DNA from 3 places in the Tissierella pigra genome. Region 3 is predicted to be linked to each of the others. Evidence: riboswitches for the same ligand, from Rfam matches in the RefSeq annotation. Region 3 holds a riboswitch; each other region holds the start of a gene.
The links. Region 3 has a riboswitch for cobalamin ahead of sucC (ADP-forming succinate--CoA ligase subunit beta). Riboswitches for the same ligand answer to the same signal wherever they lie in the genome.
Positions count from the first base shown of each region.

Region 1: it holds a riboswitch for cobalamin, as region 3 does, so the genes downstream of both, KQI41_RS05610 (ABC transporter substrate-binding protein) here and sucC (ADP-forming succinate--CoA ligase subunit beta) in region 3, are expected to answer to the same signal.
Region 2: it holds a riboswitch for cobalamin, as region 3 does, so the genes downstream of both, KQI41_RS17860 (ABC transporter substrate-binding protein) here and sucC (ADP-forming succinate--CoA ligase subunit beta) in region 3, are expected to answer to the same signal.

Region 1 covers NZ_JAHLPJ010000001.1:1,130,800-1,136,873, reverse strand. Annotated here, with positions in the region: gene KQI41_RS05625 (Cof-type HAD-IIB family hydrolase) at 1-713, opposite strand, end outside; gene KQI41_RS05620 (heme ABC transporter ATP-binding protein) at 815-1,594, opposite strand; gene KQI41_RS05615 (FecCD family ABC transporter permease) at 1,607-2,650, opposite strand; gene KQI41_RS05610 (ABC transporter substrate-binding protein) at 2,664-3,641, opposite strand; cobalamin riboswitch at 3,744-3,930, opposite strand; gene KQI41_RS05605 (esterase/lipase family protein) at 3,949-5,190, opposite strand; gene KQI41_RS05600 (methylated-DNA--[protein]-cysteine S-methyltransferase) at 5,234-5,728, opposite strand; gene KQI41_RS05595 (GHKL domain-containing protein) at 5,788-5,976, opposite strand.
Region 2 covers NZ_JAHLPJ010000001.1:3,687,364-3,693,437, reverse strand. Annotated here, with positions in the region: gene KQI41_RS17875 (CD3072 family TudS-related putative desulfidase) at 24-575, shown strand; gene KQI41_RS17870 (Dps family protein) at 684-1,118, opposite strand; gene KQI41_RS17865 (winged helix-turn-helix transcriptional regulator) at 1,235-1,546, shown strand; cobalamin riboswitch at 1,674-1,857, shown strand; gene KQI41_RS17860 (ABC transporter substrate-binding protein) at 2,073-3,116, shown strand; gene KQI41_RS17855 (FecCD family ABC transporter permease) at 3,118-4,116, shown strand; gene KQI41_RS17850 (ABC transporter ATP-binding protein) at 4,121-4,921, shown strand; gene KQI41_RS17845 (cobaltochelatase subunit CobN) at 4,934-6,074, shown strand, end outside.
Region 3 covers NZ_JAHLPJ010000001.1:2,651,587-2,657,660, reverse strand. Annotated here, with positions in the region: gene pepV (dipeptidase PepV) at 1-696, shown strand, start outside; cobalamin riboswitch at 851-1,036, shown strand; gene sucC (ADP-forming succinate--CoA ligase subunit beta) at 1,228-2,388, shown strand; gene sucD (succinate--CoA ligase subunit alpha) at 2,404-3,306, shown strand; gene KQI41_RS13055 (YitT family protein) at 3,296-4,141, shown strand; gene KQI41_RS13050 (FUSC family protein) at 4,159-4,695, shown strand; ribosomal protein L20 leader region at 4,783-4,917, shown strand; gene infC (translation initiation factor IF-3) at 4,909-5,451, shown strand; gene rpmI (50S ribosomal protein L35) at 5,468-5,659, shown strand; gene rplT (50S ribosomal protein L20) at 5,693-6,043, shown strand.

The DNA.
Region 1 (6,074 bases), 1.5 Mb from region 3:
CCCATGGCAACTCCTAAACCTGCAAAACGTAACATGGGTAAATCATTTTCACTATCACCTATGGCTATTACTTCTTCTGGTTTAATATTAAGCTTTGTACATAATTCTTTTACTGCCTCTCCCTTTGACACATTACATCCCATTGCCTCTATATTGTTTGCCCACGAACTGGATATACCTATATTATCTATATTACCCAATTCTCGCCTTAAATTCTGTAGATTATCTTTATTTTCATCTATAAATATAAATTTATATACATTCAAATCTTTATCTTCTATAATTTCTTCTATATTTTCAAATACTTTTATATCTATACTATTTTCTTTGTTTCCTTCATTATAAAATTTCAATACTTCTTCAACTTTAACATGAGAATAAAATCTAGATTCATCATAGAAATGATAATATATATTTCTCTCTTTTGCAATATCAATTATTGACTTTATTAAATTTTTATCTATAGAATTTTTATAAATAATATTATCTGATTCATCTGCAATAATGGCACCATTACATGCAATTATTGGGGCTTTTAAATTTAATGACTTCCCATAGTATAAAGCTGATTTGAGAACCCTTCCTGTAGATATAACAATATGAACGCCTTTTTCTTTGGCTTTGTCTATAGCTTTCCTTGTCCTTTCAGAAACTTCATTATTGTTATTTAAAAGTGTTCCATCCATATCTATTGCAACTAATTTATATTTCATTTTTATCACTCCTCAATTATTTAATATAACATAACAAATAAAAAAATTAAATATAAAAAAACAAACTAGTTTAAACTAGTTTGTTTTTTTATATTTAATCTTCACTCATTAATTGGTGTTAAATATAAACTATTTGAATACTTATTCATGTCTATTTCAACGTTAATATTATATGCAAATTCAATATTTTCCTTCGTTATAACCTTTTGAGGACTACCTGTAGCTTTTATTTGACCATCCTTTATCAGAATAATCTCATCAGAATACCTTGATGCCAGATTTATATCATGGATTACTACCACTATAGTTGTACCTTTTTCTTGATTTAATTTTCTCAATAGATTTAGTATTTCTATTTGATGATTTATATCTAAATGAGAAGTAGGTTCATCTAATAGTATAATAGAAGGATTTTGGGCTAGAGCCTTGGCTATTATAACCCTTTGTCTTTCCCCACCTGAAATCTCTGTAATTATCCTATCCTTTAAATAAAGGGTATTAGTCATTTCCATTGCTTCATTTACAATCCTATAATCGCTTTCATCTTCCTTTTGAAATCTTCCCTTATAAGGATGTCTTCCCATAAGAACTATATCTTCCACTGTAAAGTCATAATCAATAACAGTATTTTGAGGCACTAAAGCTATTTTCATGGCCAATTCCCTAGGTTTTACTTTCTTTATATTTAGTCCATCTAAAAATATGCTTCCATTATCAGGTTTATATAAATTATTAAGATTTTTTAAAAGAGTGGATTTCCCAGAACCATTAGGACCTATTATGCTTATAAAGTTTCCTTTTTCTATATTAAGAGATATGTTCTTTAATACTGCTTTCTTTCCATAACTAAAGCTTAAATCTTTAACTTCTAAAGTATACATAGCAACACCTCACTATTTCTTACTCTTTCGCAGCAAATATAGAAAAAATGGACCTCCAAATAAAGCAGTTATTATTCCAACTGGAATTTCTACTGGGGAAATTATTGTACGAGCTATGGTATCTGCAAATATCATAAATATAGCTCCTACTAAAGCCGATGATGGAAGTAATATTCTATTATCTGGCCCCAATACTATTCTCACTATATGAGGTATAATAAGTCCTACAAATCCTATGATCCCTGATACAGATACTACCATGGAAACCAAGAAACTTCCTAGTATAAGTATATATACCTTCGTTCTCTCCACATCTATCCCTAGACTTTGGGCCGATTCTTCTCCTATTAGCATAATATTTAAGTCTCTTGCAAAAAAGCCGATACCCGTCATTGATATAACTACAGGAATAGTTATACTTATTAAAGGTGTCCACCCTTTTCCCGCCAAACTTCCCATGGTCCAGTATATTATCTTTGCCATATCTTTACTATAAATAACCATTAAAAAAGACATTATTGCAGTTAAAAACTGACCTATGGCAATACCTGCTAAAAGTAAAGTAGTTACAGGAACTTTGTTTTTTATTCTTGCTATATTATATACTGTAAAAACTGCAGATAAGGCCCCAATAAATGCAAATATAGATATAGTTGATAAATTCATAAAGGATATATTTATTCCAAGTATTATTGCTATGGAAGCACCAAGTGCAGCCCCTGATGAAATTCCTATTACATAAGGATCAGCCATTGGATTTTTAAATATTCCTTGGAAAGCAGCACCTGTCATAGATAGACTAGCACCAACTAAAGCTCCTAACAATACTCTAGGAAGTCTTATGGACCAAATTATAGTTTCATGTGACTTAGAAATATCTGAAATATCTATACATCTTTCTATAATAGGTATCTTTGAAATAACAATTCTAAATGTATCTATTACACCAATATTTGCAGTACCTATTACGGAAAAAAAAGCTATGGCAAATGTTAGGATCAATATTAATATAACTATAATCAAACTATATCTTGTCTTACTTATGTCTTTTTTCATCTAAACCCCAACTTTATTTAAATAATTCTGGATGAATGGATTTTGCCACTAACTCCAATGCTTCAATTATTCTTGGCCCAGGTCGAGACATGATATTTGATTCATTTCCTTCAAAGATATGGATTCTATCATTTTCTATGGCTGATATATTTTCATAACCTGGTCTAGATTTTATAGATTCAACAGTTTTATCTTCAGTATCTGCTGATGTTAAATAAACTTCTGGATTTCTTTCAACTAATTGTTCTAAATCATATTGTGGATATGCACCATCTGCATCTTGTGCTATATTCTCTCCTCCAGATAAAGTAATTAACTCATCTATATATGAACCTTTACCCGCTGTCATTAATGGATCATGCCATATTTCATAAAATACTTTAATTTTTTCTTGATCTTTTACCTTATCTAGTATTTCATTCTTCTTATTATTCATAGATTTTATAAATTCAGATGCTTCTTTATCTTTTCCCGTAGCCTTTCCTACTGTTTCTATATCCTTCATTACAGCATCTATAGTTTCAGGCATAAATCCAAGAACTTTTATTCCTGCCTCTTTTAGTATCTTATTATCTTCTTCATTTCCAGCACCATAAATTAAAACTAAATCTGGGTTTAACTCCACTATTTTTTCCAAATTATTTCCACTAAAATCTCCTACAACTTCCTTAGTCTTAGCTTCTTCTGGGTAATCACAATAAGATGTTACTCCTATTACTTTATCTCCCAATCCTAAAGCAAATAACACTTCTGTATTATTTGGTGCTAAAGATACTATTTTAGTAGGTTCTTTTTCTATAGTTACTTTGTTTCCAAAGCTATCTTCTATTTCTACTGGAAAAGATACTATCTCTTCATCTACTTCACTACCCTGTGAATCTATATCTTCTAATGACAATTCTTCATTTGGTTTTTCCTTAGAAGTACAGCCAACTATTGAAAATACTAATAACAATGATAATAATAATGCTAACCCTTTAATTCTTCTCATTTTCTTCCTCCTGTTTTTTATTATCTACAATAACTTGCCTCTTTGAAAACAAAAAAACTTAAGCCTTTATTAAGGATAAGTTTTTTATATCTCATCCCTCCCTCCGAGGCTTAAATATAGGCAGGTATCCTGACTTATGGTTCATCCTAGTTCCAATGCCTTCCCAGTTTCCCAGTGGCTATTTTGGTTTCGTACCCATTTACAGTAGCGGGGGCTGTAGTGGCATTTCACCACTTTCCCTATTAAGTTTCATAATAATGTATGAAACACCTATAAAGCTATTACATTGTAAAAAAATAATATCATATTACATTATATACTTCAAGTAGTCCCTTTCCATATTAATACCATTATTATCAACAATAAACATATGAATTTCAGCCTTAGATTTTATATATGAATCTATATTGATTTTAAAACTTAAATCCTTATCTCCTGCAATCATTATCATAAATCTATTAGGGGACAGTTTTATAGCTTGAATTTTATCATCAACAATGTTTATTGATTTACTAGACACTTGATTGGACTCTGAAGTTTGAATATTTATGGCATTACAGTTGTCAGCTATAATAAAATATACCTTTTCTACTTGTTCCTCAGTTATTTCTTCCATTGAAGATACTTTTCCTAATATATCTTCCAAATAATTCTTGGATTTATATAAGATATTTGTATGATTTCCTTCTAATACTATATGATTCCCACCTAAATATCCCAATGTACTAGTTGTAGTTACTGTGCCATCTCCATAACTTGTTTTAATTGTATCTATAGGCTTTCCATCTGACCATAATACTTTCTTTCTTTTATTTATGTTTACTATAAACTCATTATTTGTAGCTACTCCTGTACCACTTACAATGAACGTTTTATTTTTATCCATTATAATATTTTCCAGTCCATTTAAAAATGGATTACTAACAATCATATCCTCGACAGAGACCGTCTTCATAACTTCTTTATCTTTAAATAATAAATAGTCTCCATATTTATAACTTGGAAGTAAATCCTGTACCACTGGAAATATTTTTCTTAAACCTTCTATATAGTTTACCCTATGAAACAAACTATAGTATAATATAAACCCAAATTTCACTGCATTATATAAAATATTATCTTCTACTTTAGAATAAGGCAATTTCCCTCCACTCCAAAAATAATAGGCATTTACAGAACCTAAATTTGGAGTACCTATCATAATTAGTTTATCTATAGTTAAAGGATATATATAGCACATATAGGCTCTTCCCACTAATCCACCTAAACTATGCCCTATAAGAATTACCTTATCCATTCCTGATTTTCTTTTGGCTTCCTCAATAGTGGGAATCAAATACCTTTCTACTATTTCCAATACAGGTTTTTTCCAATCATAATAGGATATATATAAGTTTTTATTTTCTTCATAACCCATAGAGTTTAGTATTCCAATAAATGGTCTATAGATTTTCTCTGCAAATCCAAAGGAAAAATCTCCAGTTCCATTTATTACATCATCGCCCATGGAGCCAAAAAGTCCTGGTATAAAAACAATAGGATAATCCATAATCATTCTCCCTTCTGTTTTTATATTAGGATATTCAAGTTAATTATATAATGTTATTCTTTTCTAGATTCAATAATTTTTCTTTTAAATCTATTCCACCTGCAAATCCTACTAACTTTCCATTAGTACCAACTACTCTATGGCAAGGTACAATTATAGCCACAGGATTTTTATTTAATACACTTCCTACAGCTCTAGGTCCCTTTGGACATCCTACTATTTCAGCCATTTCTTTATAAGTTCTAGTTTCACCATAGGGAATATTTATTAGCTCTTTCCATACTTTTTCTTGAAAAGGAGTTCCTTTAAATAAAAAAGGTATAGTAAATTCCTTTAGACTTCCTTCTAGATACTTAATTATTTCATCATGATAATTATAATCATTTTTATCTACCTCTACAGGAGTACCGTAGTATCTTTTCATATATTTCAAATTGTCCCCTTCTTCTGCAAAGGAAAGACCTATAACTCCTTCTTCAATAAAATATACTGTTAGTTTTCCTATGGGTGAATTAAATGAGTAATATTTTGGATTCATTTTTTTCATCTCCTAGTATTTAAATTTAAATCTTATAAGTATTTTATCATAAATTTTATTTATGATATAGGACTAGTTAAGGAATTCTGTAACAATACTTTAACTATAAATGTATTTTCAACTTGTTCATAATTCATATACCCGTTATATTTATCTACTATTTTATTTATATTCTCCAAACCAAATCCGTGAAACAGCTTGTCTTTTTTGTAGTCAAATCCTGTCTTTTTCAATTCTAGCTTTATCAAAAAAATTCCTTATTTATATTGATAAGTATTCTTACAATAGTATCTTTTAATAAATAAAAGAATAATTACTACTTTGACCTTCATCTCTACCATATCTT
Region 2 (6,074 bases), 1.0 Mb from region 3:
GGAATAGTTAAGGAGGATGGAAATTGAAAAGGAATAAAAAGATAATATTAATTTGTCATTGTATCATTAATTCCAATTCTAAGGTTGAAGGTCTTAGTCAGTATGGGGGAATTTTTAAGGAATTTGTAAATCTTATTGCAGAGAAAGATATTGGTATTATTCAACTTCCTTGTCCAGAAATGATTGTATATGGAATAAAAAGATGGGGCCATGTAAAGGAGCAATTTGATACCTTATTTTATAGAGAACAATGTAGAGAAATGCTTAGACCAATAGTTCAACAGACTAAAAGTTATATTGATGCAGGATATGAGATTCTAGGAGTTGTGGGTATAGATGGAAGTCCAAGTTGTGGAGTTAATTATACTTGTTCTGGAGAATTCAGAGGAGAGATTTCGAATAATGATGAATTAGAAAGCATCCTTGAAACTTTAAAGGAAGTTAAAGGTTCTGGTATATTTATGGAAGAGTTAACAAATTATCTGAAAGAATCTGGAATAAAGATACCCTTTATAGCAATTAATGAAAATGATGTATATAGTTCTTTGGATAAAATAGCAGAATTTATAAACTAGAAAACAGTAATTCTCCTATTTATCAGTTGTTAGCTCGAGAATAAAAAAGGCTGTTTCATAACTGATAAACCAGTTATGAAACAGCCTCATTTTATATTATACTTATTTTTATTTTAATATAGAATTAATGAACCATATATTTTTACTATAATCAGCAACGTAGTCTTCAAATATGGCTACAGTTTCAAAGTCTCCTTCTTCATCAGCTATATTTCTGATTTCAGTTGCTAATATTTTCATTTTTTCTAAATCTGTTTTAACTATTTCTAATGATTCTTTAATTGCAAAATCTTTAGCCTTGATTTCTTCAATATCTGAATTATCTAGGTATTCAGCCATAGTTGATAATGGCATTATATCTTTCATCTTTAATAATTCTGCAACTTCGTCTAGATTTTCAAATAATTTGTCATATAGACCTTCAGTAAATTCGTGAACTTGAACAAATTGGTTACCTACAACATTCCAATGGATATTGTGGAATTTAATATTCAATACAGCCAAATTTGATAAATATTTTTGTAATAAATTTACATGTTTCATATAACCCCTCCTAAAAATTTTTAATTAACTATTAATTAGTATCTTTCTTTAATCTAATTATATGATAAAATAAGATAAACAAAAAGGCACAAATTTGTTCGTAAGGATGTGAAATTATGAAAAGCAAAATTTCTAATGGATTTGAAATTGTACATGATTTAATTAAACTAAGATGGATACCAGAAATTCTAAAGTCTATCCATCTTGGGAATGGACGGTATAAGGATATTTTAAATAGTATCCCATATATGAGTCATACAGAATTAAATAGGAAATTAACTATATTACTAGACAGAAAGGTTATAGAGAAAATAACCGATGGAAGTGATAACTACTATTCCTTGCAGAGCTTTGGCAAAGATTTAGTTCATATTTTTTATCACTTAGAAGATTTGGAGGATAAGTATTTTGAGCAAAAATCTGGATAAACAGGTATAATGAGTTGATTTCCTTGTATTAAACATTCATCAGGTCTTAAGTATTAATAAAAAGATAACAAACATATTTGCTGAAGCTTGTGTGGAATTTATTTATGTAGTATAATGTTGATTAAAATTGAATATAGGATAAATAGGTTTATAGAATTATTATTCTATTGTAATAGGGAAGTAGGGTGTAAATCCCTCACGGTCCCGCCGCTGTAAAAGAATAGTCTTTTCTAAATGCCACTGGGAAACTGGGAAGGCAGAAAAGATGATTAAGCTTGAGTCAGAATACCTTCCTATTTTATTAGCAGAATAACTCTACGGTAGATGGAGAAAGCTAGTTTTTAAGTAAATTGCTTTATTTGGCTATCCTTCTGATGATTATTTTCAGAAGGTTTTTTGATAGCAATTATTTTTGGATTTAAAACAACAAAAATGGTCTATATATAGGCTTACAAAACTCCAGCAATCGTAGAATTCTATGAATGTTGGAGTTTTTTATGTACCGTAAAAAGAAAGGGTGAAAAAGATGAAAAAGTATAAAAACATATTGTGGTTAATGATTTTGGCTGTAATAACCACTAGTATTTCAGGTTGTACCAAAACCACAGGAGTAGGTGGTTTAACCAATGTTCAGAATACAGAAAAGGTAGATGATACTCAGCTATCAATAACTGTAGAAGGAGACAAGTATCCCTTAACTGTAAAGGACTTTTTAAAAAAGGAAACTATTTTAAAAGAGAAACCAGAGAAGATAGCTGTATTGTCTGGTACTCCTTTAAACATTTGGTACGATTTAGGAGGCAAGTCTGTATGTACATCTGACGTATCAGACAATGTGAAACTTATACCAGAGTATAGAGAGGAAATACGAAATCTTCCAACTATAGGGCCTGTATATTCTATAGATATGGAGTCTGTAATACCTCATAAGCCAGATTTAATTATAGCTCAAGTTGGAACCCAATCAACTCAAGCAAAGAAGTTAAGAGAAATGGGTTTTAATGTAATCACTACTCATATAAGAGGATATGATGATGTGGTGTCTACATATAAGGCATTTGGAAAAATACTTGAGAAGGAAGAACTAGCTGAAACTAAAATAAAGGAACTGGAAAAACAGAAAAAAGAAATTGTATCAAAATTACCAGATGAATCTAAATCTGTAGTTATATTATATATAACTTCTAAAACACTTGCTGTAAAACTAGATAATAGTATAGCAGGAGATGTTGCTAAGATATTGAGACTTAAAAATATTGCATCTGATTTACCACCAGATACTATAGGATCAGAAACTACGCCATTGGATATAGAGTATATAGTGGAGAAAAATCCAGATTATGTTTTGGTTACCAGTATGATTTCCAGTAATGAAGAAGCTATAAAATCCATAGAGGAAGAATTTAACACAAATCCAGTATGGAGTGGGGTAAAAGCTGTACAGGAAGGTCGTGTTATTCATCTTCCACAGGAATACTTTTTGTATAATGCAGGGCCTTATTATAATGAAGCCATAGAATATATGGCTAAAAATATTTATCCAGAAATTTATGAAGAGGTGAATAAGTAGGATGAAAAGCGATATTTCCCTTAAAGACAATAAAGGTTTTAAAATAACCATTATTGCTATTTTAATAATACTGTTTTTTGTGGGTTTTATACTGGGAAATACTAAAGGCACTCTTGAAGTTGGGGCAAAACGTATATTTGAAGTTATTATGACAGATGACGGAAGTGCGGAAAGAATGGTAATTTGGAATATTAGATTGCCAAGAATGATATTAGCTGCTTTAGTAGGTGCAAACCTTGCTTTATCAGGTGCTATTTTACAAGGGGTTATGAAGAATCCTTTAGCAGATCCAAGTATTATTGGTATAAGTAGTGGTGCAGGGCTTTTTGGTATAGCAGTATTAGTTATCTTTCCTCAGCATGTTGGTTTAGTACCTATTGCCGCCTTTATAGGGGCTATGTTAGCAGCTTTTATAATATATATTTTATCTTGGAAGGGTGGAATACAAACTACAAGAATAATATTAGCAGGTGTAGCTGTATCGGCCTTATTCGGAGCAGGTATTTCAGGTATGCTAGTTTTCTATAGTGACCGTGTTCATGGAGCATTAACCTTTATGAATGGAAGTTTATCTTCAAGGTCTTGGCCAGAAGTATATACCATATTACCTTATACCATAATAGGAATTATTTTAGTAAATATATTTGCAGAGAAACTTAATATTTTAATATTAGGTGATGATGTTGCAAGGGGTTTAGGGTTAAATGTAGAGGCTGCAAGACTTGGATTTACTGTTCTCGCTGCTCTTCTAGCTGCTAGTGCAGTAAGTGTTGTAGGACTTTTAGGATTTGTTGGTCTTATAGTGCCTCACAGTATAAGACTAATAATGGGAAATGATTATAATTATATGTTTCCTGCAACAGCATTATTAGGCTCTATACTTCTAATGTTTAGTGATACCTTTGCAAGAACGTTTTTAAGTCCAACGGAGATACCAGTAGGTATTGTAATGGCAGTATTAGGAGCACCATTCTTTTTATTCTTGCTGAGGAGGGAGTAAATGGATGAATAATAATATTATACTAGAGATTAAAGATTTAAGTATAAGCTATAAAAACAAGAATGTTTTAAAAGAAATAAATCTAAAGATAGAAAAAGAAAAGGTTTATTCTATAATTGGACCAAATGGTTGTGGAAAAACTACCTTAATGCGTACCATAAGCAGAGGTATAAAGCCTAAACAGGGGAAGGTACTTTTATATGGAAATAATATATTCAATATGAAAAATAAACATGTAGCTAAAAAAATGTCTATACTAAATCAAGCTAATGATACCATAAGCGATGTAAATGTAAGGAAATTAGTTCAATATGGTCGTTATGCTCACAAGGATTGGTGGAAAGGTATAGATGATAATGATGATAAGATAGTGGAATGGGCCATGGAGAAAACTGGAGTTACTAGTCTTCAAAATAGAAGAATAGATACCCTTTCAGGAGGAGAAAAGCAAAGGGCATGGATAGCCATGTCTATTGCCCAAAAACCAGAAATTCTTCTATTGGATGAGCCTACAACTTATCTTGATATATGTCATCAGTTAGAAATTATGGAACTAATATCTAGACTAAATAAAGAAGAAGGTATAACCATAGTTATGGTACTACATGATATAAATCATGCGGCTAGATATTCAGATGAGCTTGTTGTAATAAATAATAAAAAAATACATAGTCAAGGGGATCCTTGGACTATATTAGAATCTAAAGTTTTGGAAGAAGTCTTTAAGATTGAATCTGAAATAACAAAAGATAAAGACACAGATAAACCAATATTTTATGCTAAAAAAGTAGTCTCTAATAGTTAGGAGGTTGTTAAGGTGAAGATTACATTTATAACTGTATCAGCCCCAGGAATTAAAAATTTAGTTGAGGCGGGAAAAGACATAAATCAAAGCTATTCTAAAATCCTCGATTTAAATATTTATTATGGAAAAGAAGAAATGTCAGATGAAAAAAGACAACAGATGATAGAAGACATTAAGGAAAGTAATATAGTATTTGTAGATTTAATGGGGAGTCCTTCAGCCATAGTGAAAGATGTATATATAGGTCTTGAACAATGTAATGGAAATATAATTCCATATGGAAGTTCTGCAAGGGAATATATGCGTCTTGGAAGTTTTACTATGGAAAGTATGAAAAGCAGTAACAAAAAAATGGATATGGCTGCCATTGAAAAAATGAGAAATGCAGCAGAGATGCTTGGAAAAGTAATGCCAGGCAAAATGAGAGATATGAGAAACTATTCTAATATAATGAAATATTTTAAGGTAGCAGATAAATCAAACATAAAGAATATGCTCTATCTTCTATTGAGGGATTATGGCAATATAAAGGAATTACCTAAGCCCCTTGAACCAAGGGAAGTGGATGAAGTCAGTATATGTAATCCAGAAAACTTGAAGTTTTATAAAGACTATGGAGATTATGAAAGAGATTTTCCCTTCGATAATGAAAAGCCTATAGTAGTCATGCTTTTTTATGGACATACATACCCTACAGATACATCTTCTTGCGTTGGACAGATTAAGGAGAGGATTGAGGAGTTTGCAAACGTTTTGCCTGTTGCGGTTTCAGGGGCCTTTGTAAAGAATGAGGAAAAAATTAGGGATATAATACTAAATTCCACTAAAAATCCTATAGATATTATATTGAACTTTATGTCCTTTAGACTTGGAGCAGGACCAATGGGGGGAGATTCTCAAGCAGGTATAAATCTATTGGAAGAAGTAGGTGCGCCATATTTTCATCCATATTTTATGTCAAGAAGAACTGTAAAAGAATGGGAAGAATCTACACAAGGATGTAGTACATCAGAAGTACTTATTTCTGTTATGTTGCCAGAACTAGATGGATGTATAGAAACTTATCCTATTGGAGCTATGACAGAACCAAAATATGATTCTGAATTTGACATTATGACTGATGAGCTTACTATTATAGAGGAAAGGGTAGATA
Region 3 (6,074 bases):
TATAAGGATTATATAAAAGAGAAGAATAATTCAATAGATATAAATATAGTGAATAATCAAGTAAAGGTAATAGCAAGGGGCATATCAGCCCACGGAAGTACTCCAGAAAAAGGAGAAAATGCTATTTCGTATTTAATGGACTTTTTAGGTTATATGCTTGAAGGTAAATGTGATATTTGTGAATTTATAAATATTTACAATGAAAGAATAGGATTCAAACATAATGGTGAAAGAATTGGATGTGGATTAGAAGATGATATGTCAGGAAAATTAAATTTTAATCCAGGGCTTATTAAACTAGAGGATAATAAGATAATCTTAACTATAAATGTTAGGTATCCAATAAGAAGCAGTTCAAAGGAAGTATATGAAGGCATAAGGAAGAATATTGAAGGAACAAAATTAGAGTTAGTTGAAGGCAGAAGTGACAGTAAGCCATTATATGTTCCAAAGGATAGCTTTTTAGTGAAAACCTTGATGAAAGTATATAAGGAACAAACAGGAGATATAAATAGTGATGCCATTACTATTGGCGGTGGAACTTATGCTAGAGCCATGGAAAATGCTGTAGCATTTGGACCAATGTTTCCAGGTCAACCAGATGTAGTTCATCAAAGAGATGAATATATATCCATAGAGAATTTAATGAAGATTACAAAAATATATGCTCAAGCCTTATATGAGTTAGCAAAATAAATATAATAAGATAACTTTCTCTATTTTTTAATAGAGAAAGTTATCTTATATAGTAATTTTTTTCTATAAAGACTAATATCAATATTATAAATAATATTCTATTAAAACCTATAATTTGACAATTTATATTTAATATGATATATTTTTCTTAAAATTTAATATTTTAATCGTTGGTATAATTTTATATAAGATTATTTAAAAGGGAAGCTCGGTTTAATTCCGACACGGTCCCGCCACTGTGATAGATAGAACTTTATAAATACCACTGTACTTAAAGTATGGGAAGGGATAAAGTTTGTTATTCTTTAGTCAGGAGACCTGCCAATGATAAAAACGCTGTTTATTGCTCACGAGGATGAGGAGGTGTTATTTATAAGGTAGGCTAAAGGCTTGTTCTACTCTATTAATAATATCCTTTCTATTGTAGAAAGGTTTTTTTTGTTCTGCAATACTTGTTTTATAAGATTATAGTAATAACTCAGCAAATTTTTGCTGAGTTATTTTTTTGAAAAATAAATTGGGGGGATAAAGATGAATATACATGAATATCAGGCAAAAGAATTATTAAGAAACTATGGAATTCCAGTTCCTAATGGAGAAGTTATACATAATCCAGAAGATGCAGAAAAGGCTTCTTGGAGAATAGGAACTGATATTGCAGTTGTAAAGGCTCAAATCCATGCTGGTGGACGTGGAAAGGCTGGAGGAGTTAAAATAGCTGAATCAATAGATGATGTTAAAAATTATTCTAAAGAGCTATTAGGTAAAAAATTAATAACACATCAAACGGGAGAAGAAGGAAAGGAAGTAAAGGCTGTCCTAATAGAAGAAGGATGTGAAATTTATAAAGAATATTATTTGGGATTTGTACTAGATAGAGATAAGTCAAGGGTAACTCTTATGGCATCTGAAGAAGGCGGAACTGACATTGAAGAAGTAGCATTAAAAAGACCTAATAAAATTTATAAAGAGACTATAGATTCCCTAATAGGTTTAACAGAATTTCAAGCCAGAAGAATATGTTTTAATATTAATTTGCCAATAGAGGTAATGGATGATGGAGTAAAGTTTATGATGAATTTATATCGACTTTTCATGGAGAAAGATTGTACCTTGGTCGAAATAAATCCATTGGTATTAACAACAGAAAGAAAATTAATTGCTTTAGATGCAAAAATAAACTTTGATGAAAATGGCTTATTTAGAAATCAAGATATATCCAACTATAGAGATTTAAGTGAAGAAGATGAAAAAGAAATAGAAGCATCAAAATATGGTTTATCTTATATATCCTTAGATGGAAATATTGGATGTGTAGTAAATGGTGCAGGCTTAGCCATGGCTACTATGGATTTAATAAAATTTCATGGTGGGGAACCAGCTAATTTTTTAGATGTAGGTGGAGGAGCTGCAGAAGAAAATGTTACCAAGGCATTTAAGATAATATTATTAGACCATAGAGTTAAAGGGATTTTTGTCAATATATTTGGTGGAATAATGAAATGTGACATTATAGCTAAAGGAATTGTCAATGCAGCTAAAGAATTAAAATTGGATATTCCTTTAGTAATTAGATTGGAAGGAACTAATGCAGACTTGGGTATGGAAATAATAAAAAGCTCTAGTCTAAATATATTTGCAGTAAAAGATATGGATGAAGGTGCTAAGAAAATATTAGAATTAATAAAATAGAAAGGTGGCTAAATAATGAGTATATGGGTAAATAAATCCACTAAACTAATAGTACAAGGAATAACAGGTAATACTGCTGCATATCATACAAAACTAATGCTTGAGTATGGAACTAATATAGTTGGAGGAGTAACACCAGGAAAAGGAAATACTGAAGTTGAAGGTATACCTGTATTTAATACTGTGCAAGAGGCTGTAGATAATACTGGAGGAAATGTTTCGATAATATATGTTCCAGCTAAGTTTGCAGCAGATGCAATTCTAGAAGGTGTAGATGCAGGATTAGATATGATTATTTGTATTACTGAACATATTCCTATAAGGGATATGCTCATAGTTAAAAGATATATGGAAGGCAAAAAAACTAGATTAATTGGTCCTAATTGTCCAGGAATTATTACACCAGAAGAATGTAAAATAGGGATTATGCCAGGATATATACATAAAAAAGGAAGAATAGGGATTGTATCACGTTCTGGGACTTTGACCTATGAGGCAGTACATCAATTATCTCAAAAAGGAATTGGACAATCAACTGCTGTAGGAATTGGAGGAGATCCTGTAAATGGAACTGATTTTATAGATGTACTTAAGGCTTTCAATGAAGATGAAGATACAGATGCAGTAATTATGATTGGAGAAATAGGCGGAAATGCAGAAGAAAAAGCTGCTCTGTGGATTAAAGAAAACATGAGAAAACCCGTAGTAGGTTTTATTAGTGGAAAAACAGCGCCAACTGGAAAGAGGATGGGGCATGCGGGAGCTATTATATCATCTGGTAAAGGTACTGCGGAAGAAAAAATAAAAACAATGAAGGATTCTGGTATATATATGTCAGATACTCCTACTAATATAGCCAATACATTAATAGAGGCATTAAAGGACAATCAATTGTGGAGAAGTGCCTATGAAGATTAATTTTAAAAAATTTATGCTGATTAATTTTGGTGTATTTATTATGGCTTTAGGGCTATATTATTTTTTATTGCCAGAAAATCTAGCTGTAGGTGGTGCAATAGGAATTGCCATGGTAATAAATAATATATTCAAATTTATTCCAATTGGCATAATAATGGGGATCGTAAATATCTTTCTTTTTATATTGGCATTTTTAGTAATTGGAAAAGACTTTGGAGGATATACCATATATTCAAGCTTTCTATTATCAGGAATTATATATCTACTTGAAATAATTACTCCGTTAGAATCGCCTATAATAGATGATTTGACAATAAATTTAATTTATGGAATAATTATACAAGGTATAGGAATGGCTATAATTTTTTCTCAAAATGCCTCTACTGGAGGGACTGATATTATAGCAAAGATAATCAATAAATTCACTCATTTAAACATAGGAAAGGCATTACTTTTATCTGATTTTATTATTATAGTATTTGCTACATTTAGTTTTGGTTTAAAACTTGGATTATATGCTTTATTAGGTCTTATTATAAATGCATATGTAATAGATAATATGATTGCAAGTTTTAATGAAAGATTGAATGTTATAATCATTAGTGATAAAAGTAATGAGATAAATGATTATATAATTAATGAAATAAAAAGAGGTACTACAATTTATGTTGCCAATGGAGGATTTTCTAGAAGTGAAAAAACAATAATAAGTACAGTTGTTGGCAAAAGACAATATATTAGAATTAAGAACTATGCTCAAGGTATAGATTCAAATGTATTTATAACCATGGGGTTAGTTAATGAAGTACTAGGAGAAGGCTTTAGTTTTGATTAATTTTAAAAGGGGATAGTATGGAAAAACAACATAAGAAGATAAAACTACCAGGAATGAGAGTTATTAAAACAGTTATATCTGTATATATATGCTTTTTATTAAGCTTTGTTAGAAAAGGATTACCCTTCTATTCAGTAATAGCAGCAATTCTATGTATGCAAAGTGACCATGCCAATAGTTTTGAAGTAGGCAAAAGTAGAATTGTAGGAACTTTAATAGGTGGAGTATATGGGTTTTTATCCATAATTCTGATTAATTTCTTAGAAATTGAATTATTTAATTGGATTCATTATTTGCTATTAAGCTTATTTTTAATTCCAATTATATATACCAATGTATTTCTAAAGTGGGCTAGTTCAACATATATTAGCTGTGTAGTATTTTTAAGTATAACTGTTTCCCATGGAGGAGATATAGCTCCAATGTATTTTGCATTACATAGAGTAATTGATACATTAATTGGAATAGGAGTTTCACTTATTGTCAATCTTGCTATACAAAAGAAATATCTTCAGATTATTTTAGACTTTTTTAAAAAGAAACAAGAAATATGAAGGTTCTTGAAAATTAACAAACAAAATATAAAATATATTTGACAAACAATTATCCTTGTCATATAATAATTAAGTAAATTAAATATTGGGTTTAAGTAGAAGTGTCCGCTTCTCACCTTATAGCTTTGCTCATAAGGTTATTTAAAAAAAGTCTTATTATAACTAAGATATATTTTTCTATGAGATTAAGCGGGTATTCTATACCCGCTTTTAATATTTTTAAGAATAATTAGGAGGTGCTGTACTATCAAAGAGCTTCAGATTAATGAAGAAATCAGAGATAAGGAAGTAAGATTAATTGATGTTGATGGAAGTCAACTTGGAATTGTGCCTATTAAGAAGGCATTGGAGATTTCCGAGGAAAAAAGATTAGATTTAGTAAAAATAGCTCCAACTGCTAATCCACCTGTATGTAGAATAATGGATTACGGTAAATACAAATATGAATTAGCTAAAAAGGAGAAAGAAGCTAGAAAAAATCAAAAGATAATCAACGTTAAAGAAATCCGACTAACACCTAATATTGAAACCCATGATCTAAATGTAAAAGCTAAAACTGCCAGTAAGTTTTTAGAGTCAGGAGATAAAGTTAAGGTATCAGTTAGATTTAGAGGAAGAGAAATGGGTCATACAGAAATAGGTAGAGAAGTATTAAATGATTTTGCTAAACTAACTGGAGAGTTTGGAATCATAGAGAAACCTGCAAAATTAGAAGGAAGAAGTATGGTAATGTACTTAACACCGAGAACTGAGTAATAAAGGAGGTAACATCATGGCAAAAATGAAAACTCATAGAGCGTCAGCAAAAAGATTTAAAAGAACTGGTTCAGGTTTATTAAAAAGATTCAAAGCTTATAAAAGCCATAAAACTGGTAAAAAATCACCAAAGAGAGTTAGAAATTTAAGAAAAGGCACTTTAGTAAGTAAGGGTGACCAAAGAAGAATAGATTCAATGATACCATAAAAAAACTATATAGATATACGGGAGGTACTATAGATGGCAAGAGTAAAAAGAGCAGTAAATGCCAAAAAAAGACATAAAAAAGTATTAAAACAAGCCAAAGGCTATTACGGAGCTAAATCTAAATTATTTAGAACTGCTAACCAAGCTGTTATGAAATCACTTAATTATGCATATATAGGACGTAAACAAAGAAAAAGAGATTTTAGAAAACTTTGGATTGCAAGAATCAATGCTGCTGCAAGATTAAATGGAATGAGCTATAGCAAATTCATAGATGGTCTTAAAAAAGCAAATATTGATATAAATAGAAAAATGCTTTCAGAAATGGCTATACATGATGCTGCAGGTTTTGCTAAACTAGTTGAAATTGCAAAAGGTAATTAATTATAAAAGTTCCGTTATGGGACTTTTATTT